3 regions of the Laceyella putida genome follow, and region 2 is predicted to be linked to each of the others. Evidence: riboswitches for the same ligand, from Rfam matches in the RefSeq annotation. Region 2 holds a riboswitch; each other region holds the start of a gene.
The links. Region 2 has a riboswitch for thiamine pyrophosphate ahead of ACFQNG_RS05435 (thiamine phosphate synthase). Riboswitches for the same ligand answer to the same signal wherever they lie in the genome.

Region 1 (5,012 bases), on a different contig from region 2:
ATAAAAAAGAAGAAACTCTTTGATGGAGTTTCTTCAAGTTTGCTGACAAAGTGCCCCCGGAGTCGATTTTTGAGTCTGCGTTCCATGGTCGCTCTATCGGGAAGTAGCTCTGTCGCCGAAATCCGGCGCGGGCAACAATCACTTTCGTTGTTGCTATCTCTCCGTTGCCCGCTTTCCTCCTTCGTTCGGCACTCCGCTTGATTAATAGCTTCCAGTCACTCCGCTTTCAAAAATCTTCCTCCTCTAGGGTTGTCATTATTCTGGAAGAAACTCTTTGACGGAGTTTCTTCTTTTTATGGATGCCATGATTTACTGATACAAGGAAGAACCTTTTTCTCTGAATTCTTCCGCTTTCTCCTTTAAACCCACTTCCGCCGCTTCGGTTAGGCTTAACCCGTTTTTCTCGGCGTACTCCCGGATATCTTGCGTGATGCGCATGCTGCAGAATTTGGGACCGCACATGGAACAGAAGTGCGCCGTTTTGGCCGGTTCCGCCGGCAGGGTTTCATCGTGATAAGCCTGAGCCCGCACCGGATCGAGCGATAAATTGAATTGGTCGCGCCAACGGAATTCAAACCGCGCTTTCGATAAGGCATCATCCCGTTTCTGAGCACCTGGATGCCCTTTGGCCAGATCGGCGGCATGGGCGGCGATTTTGTAGGCGATGACGCCTTCTTTGACATCGTCTTTGTTGGGCAAACCAAGGTGTTCTTTCGGAGTGACGTAACACAACATGGCGGTTCCGTACCAACCGATCATCGCCGCACCGATGGCCGAAGTGATGTGGTCATATCCCGGCGCGATATCGGTGGTCAATGGGCCCAATGTATAAAAGGGGGATTCCTGGCAGATGTTTTGTTGAATGTCCACGTTTTCTTTGATTTTATGCATCGGTACATGGCCCGGGCCTTCGATCATCACTTGGACATCATACTCCCAAGCAATCTTCGTCAATTCACCCAACGTTTCCAGTTCGGCCATTTGCGCCTCATCATTGGCGTCGTAAATAGAGCCAGGGCGCAAGCCATCCCCAAGAGAAACGGAGATGTCATAGCTGCGCAAAATCTCACAGATGTCACGGAAATGCGTGTATAAGAAGTTTTCTTGGTGATGGGCGAGGCACCATGCGGCCAGAATCGAACCGCCGCGTGACACGATGCCGGTCATCCGGTTGGCCGTGAGCGGAATATAACGCAGTAGTACGCCGGCATGGATGGTGAAGTAATCCACCCCCTGCTCCGCTTGCTCGATTAAGGTGTCGCGGTACATTTCCCAGGTGAGCTTGGTCGGATCGCCCCCCGCCTTTTCCAGCGCCTGATAGATGGGGACGGTACCCACGGGCACGGGGGAATTGCGGATGATCCATTCACGGGTGTTATGAATGTTTTTGCCTGTGGACAAGTCCATAATCGTATCAGCGCCCCACAGGGTGGCCCATGTCATCTTTTCCACTTCCTGCTCAACGGAAGAGGTGACGGCGGAGTTGCCGATATTGGCATTGATCTTGACGTGAAAGTTCTTGCCAATAATCATCGGTTCCGCTTCCGGATGATTGATGTTGCTTGGAATGATCGCTCGGCCACTGGCCACTTCTTGCCGGACGAACTCGGGCGATACGTGCTCGCGAATCGCGATGAATTCCATTTCCGGTGTGATGATGCCTTGCCGGGCGTAATGCATTTGGGTCACGCATTTGCCTGGTTTCGCCCGGAGTGGGCGTGTGTTCGCCTTGGGAAACGCCCGGAAGAGTTCCGCTTTTTCGGCGGAGTGAAATCCGTTGTCGATGGGTTGCACCTCGCGTCCCTCGTATTCTTCCACATCCCCGCGTTCCCAAATCCACTGTTGGCGTAATTTGGGCAAGCCTTGTTCCAGATTGATCGTTGCGTCGGGATCCGTATAAGGCCCGCTGGTGTCATAGATGCGAAGCGGTTCATTGGGGGTTTCACCTTGTGGGTTGGTCGTAGGGGACAAGTGAATCTCCCGCATGGGTACCTGAATATCCGGGCGTGAACCGGTTACATAAACTTTGCGGCTGTTGGGGAAAAAATAGCGTTCCATATCACAACACTCCTTAGGGTTAGTTCGGACGGTCATATGGACAGGAGTCGGGCTTTGGCGCAGGGAACAAATGGGGGGCAATGGTGGAAGGTGCGCTCAATTGGTTGAGTTTCAGCGCATCCAGCTAGCATGAACAAGCCGGACAGGCGGCGCACATAAAAGAAAATGATGGCATATTCGCATAGAAAAAGCCATACGCGCTGGGCGTATGGCTTGAATGGTCAAATGTGAAGGAGCACATCATGGTGGGGGTAAAGCCCGTTGTTAAGCAGTCTTAGCTCACGAATGCTTTCATCCCACTATGAAGCGGTTCCTACCCATCCCTACGCTGGCATTACCCAGATCAGGTTAACCGGTCGGCGGCAGAGTGCTCCGCCCTCTCAGCCTGGCTGACTCCAAGCTCCCGTCTTTCACATATGAGGGTGTCCAAAAATAAATTACCATATAAATAATTTTCTGTCAACGATAAATAGTAATTCCGTTCACCAATTTGTCATATTCTTGCGAAAAAAGCGTATGGGTGCCTGATTTTATCACGTTATACTAAAAATATAAGGCGTTTAGATAGAGGGAAACGCCAGTTTAAATGTTTGAACTTAAAAATACAAAATATTAATTTTATTATAGCATAGAAAGGTTTTTGGAAGGGATGGGTGTATCATGCGGATAGATTGGTCTCATGTCAGAAAATGTTACGAAATGTCTGATTCTCGCTCCCACCCTGCTCGGAACCAAATGAAAAACATCGGGTTACTTGATTTTTCAGCATCGGTCGGAGAAGGAATCACGGTGGTTCTAGGATCGCGCGGGTCAGGCAAGTCCACGTTGTTAAGAGTGACGGCGACGGTGATGGTACCGGATGATGGCAATGTGTTGTATCAACTGAATGGGACAGAAACGGTGGAATGGTCGCGTGGGCAACTGATGGCGTCGGGGATTTCCGGTGTGACGCGGTTAAAAGAGAAAATCAGTTATATCCCCCATATGAAACAGTTGGATCATGACATGACGGTGGAACAATCGTTGATCATGCAAGCGCAGGGCAAACGTGTGCTGCGGCCGCGCAAACGGTCCATGGAATTGCTGACGCGTTGGGGATTGGCGGGGGTGCGGAACACGCCGCTGTACCAACTGCGCGGGGGAGTGCTGAAGCGTTATTTATTGGTACATAGTCTGATTGGCAGGCCGCAGTTATGGATCTTGGATGAGCCGACTGATGGATTGGATCCGTTGGGACGAGCCCTCTTGTGGCAAGAGTTGCGACAAGCGCCCAAAGGACGGGTCACGCTGATCGCCACGGAACGGGACATGGCCTTGGCCGAACTTGCGGATCAATTGATTTTGATGGAATGCGGCCAGTGTCGGCGTCAGGGAAAGAAAAAATGGTTGACGGCGGGTGTGGCCGAAGGAACGGTAAGTGCCTGGTACCGGACGATGCAGACTTTTTCTAATCTGCAAGAACATAAATGAGATGAGGAACGAATCATGGTCCAATTGGAGATGCGGTGGGCGGAGACGGAAGCGGAGCGGCTGTGGCTGGAAGGGCTGTGGCAGCGCGAATGGGGCGGATTGACGATGATCACTCGTGGCAAAAGCACTGCTTTGGCTGACTTGCGGGCGGTGATTGCGTATTTGGATGAGGAGCCAGTGGGGGCCGTCACTTGGCTGGAGAATGAAAAGGATGCGGAACTGATGAGCCTCAATGCGCTTCGGGAAGGCCTTGGCATTGGCAGTGCCTTGTTGGCCAGAGCGGAGCAAGAAGTGAGGGCCACGGGGAAGGAGCGTTTGTTTCTGATCACCACCAATGACAATCTCCACGCGCTCCGTTTTTATCAGCGGCGCGGATATCGCCTTGTGAGGGTTTACCCTGGTGCCGTCGATGCGGCGCGGCTATTGAAACCGTCGATTCCCGTTATCGGGTATGATCAGATTCCCTTGCATGATGAGTTGGAGTTGGCCAAGGAATGGTAATAACCAGCCGAAAAGCGTCCCACCGGAGGGCTCAGCCTTGGTGGGATGCCGGCCGTTTATGCGAATAGCGGTGAAAGGGCATGGCTCATCGCCTCGATTGTCGTGGGGATCGCATAAGTGAACATGGGGCCGAAGACAAACCGGCCGAGCGGGGTGATGGCCAGAAGCAAGAAAACGAAAATCCCCCATTGTTCATATTGGCCCATCTTGGCTCGCGCGCGGCGGGGAGCCAGATCTTCCACGATGCGGTACCCATCGAGTGGCGGAAGTGGATAAAGGTTAAAGAAAAAAAGCAACACATTGACGTGGACAATCTTGCCGAACAAGGAGTCCACAATATAGTTGGCTTGCGCTGATACACCGTCCAACAAGCCGACGTTGTAGGTGGTCATCCAGAGCAAAAGAAACAGAAAAGCGACAATCAGATTGCTGAGCGGGCCGGCAAACGTGACGAGAATGCCGGCCAAGCGCGGACGGCGAAAGTAATGGCGGTTGACCAGGACCGGTTTTGCCCACCCAAATTGGAAGAAGATGAAGAAAAGCGTCCCGAACAGGTCGAGATGGGCGGCTGGATTCAAGGTTAAGCGCCCATCATTCCGGGGAGTGGGGTCGCCGAAGCGGGTCGCCACATAAGCGTGGGAAAATTCATGTACCGTCAACCCGATTAAAATGGCCGTCAGGAGAAAAGGCAATTGATTGAGCGATTGCGAGAAATTGGAAAACAAATGCATTGTTGATCACCTGTCATCATAAATTGCAAGCATGTAAAAAGCAGTGCCATCATAGGCACTGCTTTTATCATAGCATTTGTATCATCTCAACGCGATTCCCAAATGGGTCACGAAACTCAAATCGATCATGCCCCGGGATGGGTACGGAATCGACAAGGGGGATCCCATGGTGCAGATGTTTGCGCCAAGCGGCCAGATCATCGACGAGGTAAGCGAGATGGGCTTTGGTGCGGTTCCGTTCCACGCCCTCTT
Region 2 (5,012 bases):
TAACCTGCGCGCCAAAATCGGATCGTCCGAGGTGTAGGGCAACACTGTAAATCCGTCTTCCACCAAAATCTTCGTCGCCTCCAAGGTGGCGATGGGATCGGGCAATAACGTTTTATCATCGGCAATGACCTCTACTTTGATCATGTCACACAAACCGGAGGCCCGAGCCAGATGGGCGATCCGCACCGCTTCCTCCACCGATTTCGCTCCCGCCGTATTCGGCAAAAGCTTGTATCGCGATAAATCCAACATTTCCAGAAAGTTCGGCTGGTCTTGTTGATAGATGTTCATTCGACGCACCGCAAAAGTTAACACTTCGGCACCCGATGCTTTCACCGCCTCTTTTTGCACCTCAAACGAAGGATATTTCCCTGTCCCTAAAAACAACCGGGAACGAAACGAATGATTTCCTATTTTAAGCATATGTTTAACCTCCCCCAACAAATTGTACAATCTCCACTTGGTCCCCCGCTCGTAACTGTACCTGCGGATAGTCGTCCCGCTTCAATACGGTGCGGTTATGTTCGACTACAATAATCCGTGCGGTTAAGTGCAAAGCGGCGACAAGATCAGCGATGTTCTCAATCCCTTCCGCCAAAGTATAGGGCTCCCCATTTAACTGAATGATCACTCTGATCCCTCCTTCTCCTGCAATTGCCAGAGGCGATTGGGGGAGAACGCAGCCAATTCGGGAACCGTTTCCCCCAAAATCAAGCGGGCGACGGCATCACCCGTAGCGGCGCTGAGCAGGATGCCATTGCGGTAATGTCCGGTTGCGACCACTATATTGTCCAGGTCCCCCAAACGCCCGATATAAGGGAGGGCGTCATGCGTTCTAGGACGCAATCCGGCCCAACTTCGCACCAACAAGCTTCCCCTTAATTCAGGCACCAACTTAAACGCGGAGCGCAACAACCACATCACCGCTTCCGCAGCCACCTCTTCCTCCCACTCACCCACTCGTTCCGTCGCTCCTACAATGATTTCACCATTCGCCTTGGGAACAAGGTAACAATCTGGACCAAACAGCGTGCGGCGAAATAAGCTTTTCTTCGGCCGCAAGGCCATCGTCTCGCCCTTGACCGGCGTCATGGGGAGTTCCCAACCCAATGCTTGGGAAATGAAGCGGCTCCATGCACCCGTCGTGATCACGATCCGCTCCGCGATCCAACTTCCCGCAGTGGTATCAACGCGCCAGAGGCGATCGCTTTGCCGCCCGATGGCTTTCACTTCTGTTTGTTCCATAACGGCCACTCCCAAGTTTCGCGCCGCGAAAGCCAAAGCTTGCGTCAACTTGGGTGCGGACACTTGCCAATCATCTGGCAAAGACAAGGCTCCCCTCACATCCGGATGAAGGCAAGGCTCCAGTTCCAGGCAATCCTCACGCTCCAGCCATCGGGCCGTTTGTCCATAAGCGGTCTGCCACGTTTGGCGCAACCGCAATCGCTGCACATCCTCGTCGGAGCAGGCCAACTTCAACAACCCCGCCCGGTTCAATTCAATATCCACTCCGGTCCGCTCCAGCAACTCGACTTGGAGAGCGGGAAACATGGATCGGCTTTGCAAGCAAAAGTCCGTTAATGGACCGGGGTGTTCCATCTCCACTTGCGCGCCCAACATTCCCGCGGCCGCGGAAGAGGCATGGCTCCCTACGGCATCCCGCTCAATCAGGGTGCTCTTGATCCCCCGTTTAGCTAAGTGATAGGCAATGGAACATCCCATCACCCCTCCCCCGATAATCAACACATTAGTATGCATCCTGCCACCTTCTTTTTAACTCTTTCACCACATGCTCGGGTTGTTCGTGATCGGCCACTGCGGAGATGACGGCAATTCCCTGACAACCAGCGCGTTTGATCCGGTCCACGTTATGCACGCCAATGCCCCCAATGGCAATCACCGGAATCTGGATGCGCCGGGTCCATTCGCGCAACCGATCGACACCCAATGGCGGCAACCCGGGTTTGGACGCGGACGGGAAAATATGTCCGACCATGAGATAATCGACGCCTTCCTGCTCCGCCCGTTGCGCTGCCGCCAAGGAATGGACTGACCGTCCCACTCTGATTCCCGAGGGCTTTGCGTGCGGAAATGCCCTCTGTTCAGGAAGATGGACCCCCTGGAGTCCCAGTGCTTCCGCTACCGCCAAGGAGCTGTTGACGATCAACGACCTCGCCGGAATGCCCGCAGCCAAAAGAACTTTGGCGGCGCGGTACAGCTCGTCAGCAGACAGATGTTTGTAGCGCAAATGAAAACAGTCCACTTCAGGCGCAATTCTGGACCAGAGTCGCGCCAACTCTTGTATTGTTTGCTTAGGGCTTGAAAGCACATGCAATTCCAATGTCATCACCACAACACAAAAAGCCCAATATCCATGGGGATATCGGGCTTAGTGATCAAAAAATGAATCGCGATCTTCCCCACTTCCTTTCGCTGGCATTACCCAGTTCAAGTTCAAAGGGTTGGAACCTGTCGTTCCTCTCAGCACATTTCTGTGCACCCCTAGTGGCACGGCAAACTATTCATTTGTGCTTTAATTTTATTTTAAATCAAATTGATTATTTTCTCAACTTTACAATCTGAATTCCATCAGGCGTAACCAGTTCCCGAGCGCAAATAAACCCATGCTTTTGGTAACAACGGATCGCCGGCCGATTGGCTTTTCCGGTGTGGACTTCCCATGTGGTGATGCCATCAAGACCCAGTACATAAGCAAGCAAGCGGGAAGCGATCCCACGCCGAAAATAACTGGGGTCTATCGCCAAGCGACAGATGTCCAACACCGAACCTTCCTGTTTATATGAAAGGATGCCAGCCAATTCATCCCCAACATAGTGACCGATAAACGTTTCCTTTGTTGATTTCAATGAATCTTCTGTATCATTCAGCGGAGGCAACTGATCACAACCGATGATCTCCGCTTCGATGCGATAAGCCAGTTGCTGAATCTGCACAATCCGGCTTAACGTGGCGGGCTCTTCCATATTCAATTGACATATCATCTGCCATTCACTCCTCAAGGAACTTTGATGGAGACATCACCATAGACAAACGTTTGACAAGCCAACCGATCCCCTGAGGCTAAATCGGCTCCATCCATATGAAACAATTCTAATTCGGTATAATCACTACACTGATCAGCCCCTGCCGTCACTTGCACACGGCAAGTTCCACACCGACCCGTGGTGCAACGAAAAGGAATGGGAACGGACCGCGCCGCCGCTTCCAGCAAGAGATTGGCCCCTTCAGCCACTTCCAGCTCCCAATGCTCCTCTTCAACTTGGATGTTCACTTTTACCATGTTCTGTCATCCCCCATGAAAAAAACCATCACGATCTAGATGTGATGGTGCTAGCCTTCATTATTTATTGCTTCGTGTGATAGGAATTGTTGCTTTGGTTTCTCAGGTACCAAAACAACCATATCAGCACAACGGGGAGCACGATCACCAATAGACGCGCGCCATACTTGTGCATCACATCGAACACCATTTCCCAGTTCGCCCCAAGCATATGCCCCAAACCGATGAAAGTGGCACACCAGAAAAACGCTCCGGTATAAGCGAACAGGGAAAACCGGGCAAACGTTATCTTGGAAATACCCGCGAGATAGGCCGTGACATGGCGTACACCGGGAATGAAATAGCCTGCAAACAGCAACCAGTTGCCATACTTGCGGAACAAGAGTTGCGTAATGCGCAAACGACGGCGCGTAATGAAGATTTTGCCGCCATATCTCTTCAAAAATGGGTATCCTAAGCGCACTCCCAGAAAATAGCTGATGCTAATGCCGCAAGCCGAGCCTAAAAACGAGCTGAGAAAAGTGAGGTAGAGATTGAGTTGTCCAATCGAAGTGAGATACCCGAGAAAGGTCATCAAAATCTCATCAGGCAGCGGTAAGCCCGCAATCCCCAACACCAAAAAGAGGAATATCCCGATATAGCCATATTGTTGCAATAGCTCAAATAATGTTTGTTCCATGGTCTAACCCCGTTTACCCAATACGTACAAACACTTTAAGAATATCATACTTTCCCTTTTCACAAAAGATGCCGCTCTCGTCCACCTTAGTCGGTGAAACGAGAGACAAGCTGAATGCCATTTAATTGCATGTGATAAAGAAAAACCGTATCCAACAAATCCGCATGATGGGCCAATGCCCCGATTTGCTCCGCCTTCTCCACAGGTAAATCATATGTCCGCACATGAGAAACGGGAACAATCACTTGGGTTTTTGCATTGAGTTGGTTCGCGAGCAAGCGAATACCCATGGCATTCTGATAAATACATAAGTCTGTGCAGTCCCCAACCACAATGAAACAGCTGGGCCCTTCGGCAAAAGCCCGCTGCAGCCAATCGCAGAAGCGAACACCAGCCTCATTCACGCCGAATAAGCCATTCGTGGCGTTTTTGCGGTATACTTGGACACCCGGCTTTTCCGCAAAAGGCTTTAACTCATCCATCACTTCCGCCTCAGGCGTGCCATGGACGCAATGTGGGGCAAACGCGGCAAATTCAACAGCGTCAACGGGATGGTCATCGTTGATAAAGATGATGTTCTCCGCCGGCAATCCTTGCGCTTCCAATATTTGGGCCAATTCAGCCACGGGTTTCACCATCTCGCGCACACGCGGGCTGGCTAAAGGCCCCACTTCACAAAACCCTTTTAACACATCGACAAAAACAAGATAAACCCGGTTCCACGATCCCACTTGGGCTTGAATCTGGGCGATTGGCCACTCAGGAGCTCCGGTTACGACTCGCTCCATATACTCGATTGCGTCTGCTCTATGTTGCACTTGGATCGCCTCCGCTATTCGATGACTCGTTCTCATCTTAACAAAGCCGGGCTTGTTTTGCCACTCAAATAAATCGGGTCATCTCTTGCACTTTTGCTTCATCCAGCACCTTGATCACTTCCACCAGCAATTCGGCGGCATGCTCGAGATCCGACTTGCTAATCATCGAAACATGGCTGTGAATGTATCGGGCAGCCACCCCGATCACCAAGGA
Region 3 (5,012 bases), on a different contig from region 2:
GTATGCGGTTTCATACATGTCGTTCACACCGTGGTAAGAAGTCTCTTCCCACCAGCTTTGCGCCCGGCCGTGCAATCCCTGGACGAAGACGATCGGCGGCTTGCTTGTGTCCGCGTTGGCGGGCGTGGCTCCAACAAACCAAGTTCCCGGCGCCGTACTGCTGCCCGGAGGCGGAAGCGCTTCCATATTTGCCCCATCGACCACGACTTGTCCCATCGCTTGCGGTTTGGGGATCTCCCCGCTGGCCCCCGCTGTCCCGAACGGCATGATGAGCAATACACTGACCAGCAACATCAACCAAACTTGTCGACGTCCTTGCATGGACATCCCTCCATTCGATTCAAAGTCCATCCTTCCGTTGGCCCGAAGCTGTCCAATTCCCTTTCCATCATCCGCCGATGACCACCTGCTAAAAATTGCAAAACTTCCAACCTGAAAAACAACGGCGATGATTCCACCTATTCTTGGGACCGTTGTCAATGAAGCGTCCCACCTCAATTGTATAATATTAAAAAGATTCAATCTATAAAATTTAAATAAAAATCTACTTAATTCATTTAAAAAAACCTCTTCTCCCAAGATGTTGCCATTGGAAAAAGAGGCTTTTGCTTACTCGTGTTCCTCGCGCAACCGGGCAACCAACTGCCGCATATCTTCCGGCAGGGGGGACTCCCACGCCATCCATTCTTTCCACCGGGGGTGAAACAGTTTCAAATAGGTGGCGTGCAAGGCTTGGCGGGAAATCAGGTGCCGATCTTCCTTGGTGCCGTACATCTCATCGCCGATGATGGGATGGCCGATGGAAGAGAGATGGACGCGGATCTGATGCGTCCGGCCCGTTTCCAACGAGAGCCGCACCAGCGTCGCATCGGCAAAGCGCTCCATCACTTCAAAATGGGTGATCGCCGGATAACCTTCGTCAGCATCAGTGACGGAACGATATACTTTCTGGTCGGGATGGATGTGAATCGCCTTATTGATCGTACCCCGATCTGCGACAAACGGATGATGGGCGCACGCGAGATAGATCCGTTCATACCGCTTCTCCGCCATCTGTTCCGCGAGGAAAGCGTGGGCATAAGCGTGCTTGCCGACGACCAACAAGCCGGAAGTGTCGCGGTCCAGACGGGTGACGGGCCGCATCCGGTGTTTTTCGCCCCGCTCGGCCCAGTAATGCATCAGGCCATTGGCCAACGTACCATCGGGATACCCCCGGGTGGGATGGACGACGAGACCGGGGGGTTTGTCGATGACGATGAGATCTTCATCTTCATGGACGACGGCAAAGTGAATCGGTTGGGGTGGGATATGGTCCGTCTCTTCCGTTTGCATCCGGATCAGGATCTCGTCCCCCGTTTTGACCCGGGCCGTGAAGTAGATGAATTCCCCGTTTACCGTGACGAGGCGGTTCATCTTCATCCGCGTCATCAGGCGTCTGGAAAAGCGGTATTGCTTGCGCAGGACTTGATGGAGCATCAGCCCGTCTTCCGCTGGGGTGACCGTATGCGTGAATGCCGTCATGTTCTCTTGTTCCATAAAACCGTTCAATCCTTTGTCTCGTTGTTGTAGCCATGGAATTTATTTTATAAATCAGTGAGTCGTCCATGTTGTTCCTAGTTCTTCTTGGCGATAACTTAGAAGAACTGGACTTCGCAACACTTTGCGGAGTTTCCTCATTTGCTCTTCCCGCTGGGTGGGGTAACTTCTTTCTCTTATGTAGGCCGAAAGATAATGTGCATGAATGCGGGTTAGTATCCCCACACCCAATCATGGACTCCCTCCGCACCATTAACGTCTTTTCTTAGGCTTCCCCGCCTGTTGTCTCTTCACCTACCAATACCGCCAATGGATGTAGTATATCACGCCAACCCGTGAAGCGAAACGCCGCTCCCTCCTTTTGACAAAGATTGGATCCCTATGGACAAAAAAGGAACGTTTGCGTATAATGAGCGCGAAACAACAAACGAACCCATGGGGGAGCTGGAGAAGGGCCGGCTGAGAAAGTGTACCGATACACTGACCCATTAACCTGATCCGGGTAATGCCGGCGTAGGGACTTTGGAATGAGATGGACAACTTTGTCTGGTTAAGCCAACGCCTCCCGGTCAGGGGGGCGTTTTTTAGTGGAAAAGGAGTTGTGGCTTATGCAGAAACGATGGTGGAAAATGGGTCTCATTTCCGCCCTGTGCCTGTCCGCTGTGGCCTGTGGCAAACCGGCGCCGACAGGAACGGCTGACGGGCAAGGAGCGCCCAAAAAAATCACGCTGGTGCTCGATTGGACCCCAAACACCAATCATACCGGTCTTTATGTGGCCAAGGAGAAAGGGTACTTCAAGCAAGCGGGACTGGATGTGGATATCATCCAACCCGGCGAAACCGGCGCGGAGCAAATGGTGGCGACAGGCAAGGCCGATTTCGGTGTCAGCTACCAAGAAGCGGTGACCCAAGCCCGCACGCAAAAGGTCCCGATCGTCTCGATCGCCGCGGTGATCCAGCACAATACCTCGGGCTTCGCTTCTCCGGTCGCCAAAAACATCAAAGCGCCCAAAGATTTTGAAGGGAAAACCTACGGCGGGTTTGGCTCACCCGTTGAAAAGCAGATGATCTCCTCGTTGATGCAACGGGAGCAAGCCGATGTGAACAAAGTGAATATCATCAATACGGGAAATACGGATTTCTTCACCGCGGTGAAACGAAATGTGGACTTCATGTGGATTTATTATGGCTGGACAGGCATCGAAGCGGAGTTGAAAGGCTTCAAGCTCAATATGATTTATCTCACCGATTATGCGAAAGAATTGGACTACTATACGCCTGTGCTCATCACCGATGAGAAGAAAATCAAGCAAGATCCCGAAACGGTGAAATCGTTCATGAAGGCGGTCAGCCAAGGGTACCAATTTGCCATCAAGCATCCAGGGGAAGCGGCTGACATCTTAAGCCAAGCGGAACCCGATCTCGATCCGCAATTGGTGAAGAAAAGCCAAGCTTGGCTGAGTCCGCGCTATCAAGGGGACGCACCGGTCTGGGGCATCCAAAAACAGGAAGTGTGGGCCAATTACGCCGACTGGATGAAACGGCACGGTTTGTTGGAAGGTGAGTTCAAGCCGGAACAAGCGTTTACCAATGAGTTTTTACCCGGGGGAGGCAAATAAGATGGCCCGAGCTTTGGTCAGTGTGCAGATTTTGCCTCACACGCCCGGCGGCGAGAGTGTCATACCCTATGTGGATCGAGCGATTGAAATCATCCGGCAAGCGGGGGTGCCTTACCGCGTCGGGCCGTTGGAAACGACGATGGAAGGGGAACTGCCCGAGTTGTTCGCGATCATCCAGCGCATGAATGACGCGATGATTGAGATGGGCTGTCCAAGCGTGTTGCATCAGGTGAAAATCTACTACAACCCCGCCGGGACATCGATCAGGGGGTTGACGCACAAATATGACGAAAAAGAGTAAGGCCTTCGCCCCACTCGGCTTGCTTCTGTTCCTTGTGGCCGGGTGGGAGCTGGCGGTGCGGACGGAGCGGGTGGAAGCGTGGCTGTTGCCAGCTCCGTCCGCCATTTATGAGGCCTGGACAGCCTCGGTGGACCGAACGCTTTCCCATCTCGGCGCGACAGTGGAGATCGCCTTGAGCGGGCTCGGTTGCGGGCTCTTGGTCGGACTTCTTTTGGCCTCGCTCTTTCACCTGTCGTCCCTCTTGCGCGACTTGTTCCAACCGCTTGTGGTCTTGTCGCAAAATATCCCAATGATCGCCCTAGCGCCGCTTTTGGTCATGTGGCTTGGCTTTGGCGCCGCTCCCAAAATCCTGGTGGTGGCGATCGCCTGCTTCTTTCCCATCGCCGTGGCCACGATGGACGGATTCCGGCAAACGGACCGGACGTTGCTCACTTATATGCGATTGGCCGGCGCCACACGCTGGCAACAATTCATCAAGCTGGAGTGGCCGTCCGCGTTGCCATCCTTCTTCTCTGGACTCAAACTGGCGGCGACGTACAGCGTGATGGGAGCGGTGATCGCGGAATGGTTGGGGGCCAAGGAAGGCTTGGGTGTGATGATGCAACTGGCTTCGGCGTCTTTCCGCACCGACCGGGTCTTCTTGGCGATGTTCTTCATCGCGGGTGTCAGCTTGCTTCTATACGCCATCATCACCCTGGTCGAACGGTGGGTCATCCGTTGGCAACGTCCGCGCATGAAAGGAGGGGTTCCCCGTTGAAGTTGGAGGTAAAAGGGCTTTCATTCACCTATGAACAGCGTCCCGTGATTCAAGGGCTTCATTTCTCTGTGCAAGACGGGGAATTCGTCTCCTTGATCGGTCCCTCGGGCAGCGGCAAAAGCACCCTGTTTTATCTGCTGGGCGGCCTTTATCGCCCGCAAGCGGGAGAAATCCATCTCAATGGCCGATTGATCAACGGCGAGCGGGGACATTTGGCGTATATGCCGCAACAACCCTCCCTGATGCCTTGGCGCACCATCTTTGACAACGTGCGTTTGGCCCAAGAATTGACCAGGCGCACAGACCGCGTCCGGCTGAATCAACTGTTGAAGGAAGCCGGATTAGCCGAGGTGGCCCGGCGCTATCCCCACGAACTGAGCGGCGGCATGCAACAGCGGGTCGCTTTCATTCGCGCGCTGGCCAGTGACCACGATCTCCTCTGCTTGGATGAACCGTTTGGCGCACTGGACGCCCTCACGCGAACCCGGATGCAAAAGTGGCTCCTCTCGCTTCTTGAGCAAGAGCGGCGCACGATTCTCTTCATCACGCACAGTATTGAGGAAGCCATTTTGCTGTCGGATCGCATCCTCGTGTTAAGCCCTTCGCCGATGAAGGTGGCGCAAGAGGTGGCCGTTCCCTTTGCGCGGGGCCAAGAGCGCGATGAGCGGCGCGGCACGAAAGAGTGGATCCGGTTGCAACGGGAACTGGAAGCGATGTTGTTGCCAACATGAACGGAAGGTTTTATGGGAAAAGGACTCTGGGTGCGAACCAGGGTCTTTTTCTTTTGGTGCCGATCCGC

Region 1: linked by a shared signal. The riboswitch ahead of thiC (phosphomethylpyrimidine synthase ThiC) and the one ahead of ACFQNG_RS05435 (thiamine phosphate synthase) in region 2 are both predicted to bind thiamine pyrophosphate.
Region 3: linked by a shared signal. The riboswitch ahead of ACFQNG_RS12335 (ABC transporter substrate-binding protein) and the one ahead of ACFQNG_RS05435 (thiamine phosphate synthase) in region 2 are both predicted to bind thiamine pyrophosphate.

The regions. Positions count from the first base shown of each region.
Region 1 covers NZ_JBHTBW010000040.1:88,690-93,701, forward strand. The annotation lists gene thpR (RNA 2',3'-cyclic phosphodiesterase) at 1-23, shown strand, start outside; gene thiC (phosphomethylpyrimidine synthase ThiC) at 310-2,058, opposite strand; TPP riboswitch at 2,362-2,475, opposite strand; gene ACFQNG_RS12630 (ATP-binding cassette domain-containing protein) at 2,848-3,528, shown strand; gene ACFQNG_RS12635 (GNAT family N-acetyltransferase) at 3,544-4,029, shown strand; gene ACFQNG_RS12640 (site-2 protease family protein) at 4,086-4,760, opposite strand; gene ACFQNG_RS12645 (VOC family protein) at 4,828-5,012, opposite strand, start outside.
Region 2 covers NZ_JBHTBW010000015.1:7,873-12,884, forward strand. The annotation lists gene ACFQNG_RS05420 (thiazole synthase) at 1-423, opposite strand, end outside; gene thiS (sulfur carrier protein ThiS) at 428-631, opposite strand; gene thiO (glycine oxidase ThiO) at 628-1,758, opposite strand; gene ACFQNG_RS05435 (thiamine phosphate synthase) at 1,748-2,347, opposite strand; TPP riboswitch at 2,409-2,514, opposite strand; gene ACFQNG_RS05440 (GNAT family N-acetyltransferase) at 2,559-3,002, opposite strand; gene ACFQNG_RS05445 (2Fe-2S iron-sulfur cluster-binding protein) at 3,017-3,301, opposite strand; gene ACFQNG_RS05450 (DedA family protein) at 3,366-3,980, opposite strand; gene ACFQNG_RS05455 (cysteine hydrolase family protein) at 4,067-4,798, opposite strand; gene ACFQNG_RS05460 (M42 family metallopeptidase) at 4,863-5,012, opposite strand, start outside.
Region 3 covers NZ_JBHTBW010000040.1:31,318-36,329, reverse strand. The annotation lists gene ACFQNG_RS12345 (esterase/lipase family protein) at 1-321, opposite strand, end outside; gene ACFQNG_RS12340 (RluA family pseudouridine synthase) at 610-1,536, opposite strand; TPP riboswitch at 1,964-2,074, shown strand; gene ACFQNG_RS12335 (ABC transporter substrate-binding protein) at 2,145-3,155, shown strand; gene ACFQNG_RS12330 (thiamine-binding protein) at 3,157-3,456, shown strand; gene ACFQNG_RS12325 (ABC transporter permease) at 3,440-4,213, shown strand; gene ACFQNG_RS12320 (ABC transporter ATP-binding protein) at 4,210-4,944, shown strand.